2 regions of the Rhizobium sp. Leaf321 genome follow, and region 2 is predicted to be linked to the other one. Evidence: predicted binding sites of a transcription regulator. Region 2 holds the regulator's gene; the other holds the start of a gene.
What was found. The regulator LexA, encoded in region 2, represses DNA repair genes until DNA is damaged. The targets are predictions, from matches to a motif close to TGTTCNNNNTGTGTTCNG.
Positions count from the first base shown of each region.

Region 1: a site for LexA is predicted at 1,389-1,406, ahead of def (peptide deformylase). Genes of this name have one in related genera too.

Region 1 covers NZ_LMOF01000006.1:313,320-315,522, forward strand. The annotation lists gene fmt (methionyl-tRNA formyltransferase) at 1-751, opposite strand, end outside; gene def (peptide deformylase) at 811-1,326, opposite strand; gene ASF70_RS07970 (DNA recombination protein RmuC) at 1,544-2,203, shown strand, end outside.
Region 2 covers NZ_LMOF01000007.1:185,823-188,025, reverse strand. The annotation lists gene ASF70_RS13705 (VOC family protein) at 1-464, opposite strand, end outside; gene lexA (transcriptional repressor LexA) at 657-1,376, shown strand; gene ASF70_RS13695 (ComEC/Rec2 family competence protein) at 1,357-2,203, opposite strand, start outside.

The sequences.
Region 1 (2,203 bases), on a different contig from region 2:
CCTTGATCCGTTCCAGCTTACCGTTGATCTCGGCCTCGAACCAGGCGCCCGGAAACGGGGAGAGCCCGCGGATATGGTTGTGAACGTCGCGCGCGGGCCTCGAGAAATCGATGCGGGTTTCACCCTTGTCGATCTTCGACGCGTAGAGCACGCCGTCCTCGGACTGCGGTGTCAGCGGCAGGTCACCGGCTTCGAGCTTCTCCATCGCCTCGACCATGGCGCGGGCGCCCGTCAGCATCAGGCGGTCGTGCAGCTCGCCCGCGGTCATGGCCTCGCCGATCTCGACCTCTCGGGTGAGCGCAACCGGGCCGGTATCTAGGCCCTTTTCCATCTGCATCACCATCATTCCGGTCTTTGCATCGCCAGCCATGATGGCGCGCTGGATCGGGGCAGCACCGCGCCAGCGCGGCAGCAGCGAAGCATGGCCGTTGTAGCAGCCAAGCCGGGTGCCGGTGAGGATCGCCTCGGGCAGAAGCAGGCCGTAAGCAACGACCACGGCGACATCCGCCTTGAAGGACCTGAAGGTCTCGCGGTCTTCCTCGCTTTTGAAATTGAGCGGTGTCAGCACCGGAATGCCGAGCAGTTCCGCCGCCTGATGCACTGGCGACTTGACGAGATCGAGCCCGCGGCGCCCGCCGGGACGCGGCGGCTGGCTATAGACCGCGACGATCTCGTGACCGGCCTGCTTCAAGTTCTGCAGTGTCGGCACGGAAAATTCCGGTGTGCCCATGAAGATGATGCGAAGAGACATGGACCTTTTCGCGCCCGCAAGGAACGCGCCTTCAAACCGAGAGTGCCTGCAAGCGATCGCTAGACCGCCTTCGCCTTGGCAGCCTTGGTGAACCTCTTGACCACCATTTCGCGCTTCAGCCGCGATATATGGTCGATGAACAGCACGCCGTCCAGATGGTCGATCTCGTGCTGAAGGCAGGTGGCGAGCAGGCCATCGGCCTCGATCACGTGTTCCTTGCCGTCGCGACCGATATGCTTGACCGTCACGGAGGCCGGGCGCTCCACCTCGGCATAGTATTCCGGGATGGAAAGGCAGCCTTCCTCATACACCGATCGCTCGTCCGATGAGCGGATAATCTCCGGATTGATCACGACGATCGGGTTCTTCTCGTCCTCCTCGCGCGACACGTCGACCACCAGAATGCGGCGGGCAACGCCGATCTGGATCCCGGCAAGGCCGATGCCCGGAGCGTCGTACATGGTTTCCAGCATGTCGTCCGCGAGCTTCAAAAGAGCATCGTCCACCCGTTCGAAAGGCTTGGACACCTGACGCAGGAGCGGATCGGGGAGAATGATAAGCGGCTTGATCGTCATGGCGATCCCATAACCTATCTTTTTCGCCGATGGAACAGCCCCGGATCGCCGTTTTCGATCAATGTTCCCGTTTTGATCTTTCCAATCCGCGGTTTTCTGCTAGCTTGCCGCCATGAATGACCTGTTCCCCGAGATTTCCCGTTTTCTGGAGAGCCAGCACCCGATGGTGCTGATGGCCGCTTCCTGCGTCTTCGGCATGCTTCTCATGCTGTTTCTCATGCGCCTTTCCGGAGGCAGCGGCCGTCAGGCGGAAGACGCCGAGGCCCGCATGGGGGAACTGATGCGGATGCAGGGTGAGATGCAGGGCAGGCTTTCGGCGATGGGCGAAACGCTCGCGGCACGCCAGGTCGAGCTCAGCCAGGTCGTCGGCCAGCGGCTCGATGGCATGACCCACCGGATCGGCGCAACCATTACCGAACAGACCAGATCGACCCATGACAACCTGCGCCAGTTGCAGGAGCGCCTGGCCGTCATCGACGCGGCCCAGAACAATATCCAGAGCCTTGCCAAGGATGTCGTGGGGCTGCAGGCGATCCTCTCCAACAAGCAGACGCGCGGCGCCTTCGGTCAGGGCCGGATGGAAGCGATCGTTTCCGACGGCCTGCCGATGGGTGCCTTCGAATTCCAGAAGACCCTGTCGAACGGGTCGAGACCGGATTGCGTGATCCGCATGCCGAACGGATTGCCACCGCTGGTCATCGACGCGAAATTTCCGCTGGAGGCCTGGAATGCCTTTCGCGAATCGGCCGCACCCGAAGCGCGCCGGGCCGCATCCCAGCAATTTCGCCGCGACATGGAAGTCCACATCCGCGATGTCTCGGAAAAATACCTGATCGCCGGCGAAACGCAGGACACCGCTTTTCTCTTCGTGCCGTCC
Region 2 (2,203 bases):
TGGCAGGAAAACAGCAAGATGTCATCGACCTCGGGGACTGCCGCGAACGCCAGACGGAATGAGACTTCGCTCTCCCCACCATCGGGCAACTGCATCGGGCGGGAGAATTGAAGCATCTCGCCCGCAGACATGTGCCCGTCCACAAAACGGATATGATCGGCCGCTGAATCCTGCGTCCCGACGACCACCGCCGATAGACCTTCCCTTTTCCGCTGGCCGCGGAAGCGGATGTCGCGATCAGTGAACACGTTGCCTCGTTTTGCCGCAAGCGAGGCTAGCCGACGGTTCACAATGGCCAGCGGCTCGAGATACGAGCCATCCGCGAAGAATATGCAGGCATTGGCTGTGCCGAAAGGGTGAACACCTTCAGGTGCCACAGTAAAGCCGAGAGCGGTCAACCTCCCCCGCGCTGACGCCAGATCTGCAACGGGCAGAACCAAATGATCGACTGACTTGTTACCCACTTACACCCCCAAAGTCTTATTCCGCAGAACATTGGCTATCGCGGGAAACTCGGCAAGTGCTGCGCACGAACTGAATACGTGATCGAACGCTGAAATGAGACTATTCTTCAGCAGAAATTTGGGGCTTGCGGAACACAGATAGAACATATAGCGTCCGTTCTGCATTTGTTTCCAATTCTGAGGGTCCCGTCCATGCTGACACGCAAGCAACAGGAGTTACTTCTGTTCATCCACGAGCGGATGAAAGAATCAGGCGTGCCGCCGTCGTTTGACGAAATGAAGGACGCTCTCGACCTTGCATCGAAGTCCGGCATCCATAGGCTTATCACCGCGCTCGAGGAGCGTGGCTTTATTCGCCGTCTGCCGAACAGAGCACGCGCGCTCGAAGTGATCAAGCTGCCTGACGCCTATGTGGCGAACCTTCATCCGCGACGGGGATTTTCTCCCAGTGTCATCGAGGGAAGCCTCGGCAAAACGCAACCGGTCGTCGCTCAGAAGCCGGCGCCGGTCATGGCGGACAATCCGTTCTCGACAAACATTCCGGTCATGGGTCGAATCGCTGCCGGCGTGCCGATCTCCGCGATCCAGAACAACACCCATGACATCGCCGTTCCGATCGAGATGCTGGGTTCCGGCGATCATTACGCGCTCGAAGTGAAGGGCGATTCGATGATCGATGCCGGCATCCTCGATGGCGATACCGTCATCATCAAGAATACCAGCACCGCAAGTCCAGGCGATATCATCGTTGCCCTGGTCGATGAGGAAGAAGCGACCCTGAAGCGGTTCCGCCGCAAGGGTGCCTCGATCGCACTGGAAGCGGCAAACCCGGCTTACGAGACCCGCATCTTCCCGCCCGACCGGGTGAAGGTCCAGGGCAAGCTTGTCGGCCTTATTCGCCGCTACCATTGAGAACGCTGTCATCCCGGAGATGCGCAGCAACAGCCTCCGGGATGCCAAAGTCGAATTGTCGCGTTCGCCAGTCATAGAACCGGTGGACGGTCCACGGACGGCTTGAGGTCTGTGCGCTGTCTCGCATCGCCGCCGTAATCTTGATGTCTGGCGCTGTCGCGTTCGGAATAATGGTGATTTCCAGTGCGCCAGTCCGGCGCAACGTCCGCCCGCTGAGAAGCAAGGCGCCGGAGCGGCAAGTATCGAAGCGTGCGCCGGGCGAGACGATGATCCGACCGACATCGCAGGCAAGACCGGTGTATCGGTTGTCTTCGACAGTGACGATCCGGATGTCCTGAGCAGTCTGCGCCGCGCACAGGATTTTCGGCAGACAGGCGAATCGTCCGGGCTTCAATGCTTGAAGAAAACCCCTGACATATTCGATTTCCCGGCGCGTCAAATCCGGTCGCGAATGTGGTCCAGGTGGTCTGTCATCGCTTTTCGCAAGGCTGGCACCTCGCGCTGGTTCCGAAGAGGCAAGAACCGGCAAGGCGAGCGGTTGTTCTCCGGTCTCAAGCACCAGCGCTCGCCGCCATTGATCGTAGATAAATCCCGGCGGTCGGGTTCGATTGAGGGTGATCTTGTCATCCTGGATCACGCCGACCGATGCGCCGTCTTCGGATATGACGATATCAGGCCTCGGCGCCGAGCCTGAGCGGACCGCAAAGAGCAAAGCCACCGCCATGAACAGCGCGCCTGTCAACCTCAGCGGCGTGCGCAGCAGCGTCAGAAGCAGAAAGCCTGCCGTCGCCAGAGGCAGGAAAAGCGGGTTCTGCCGGCCGATGGCA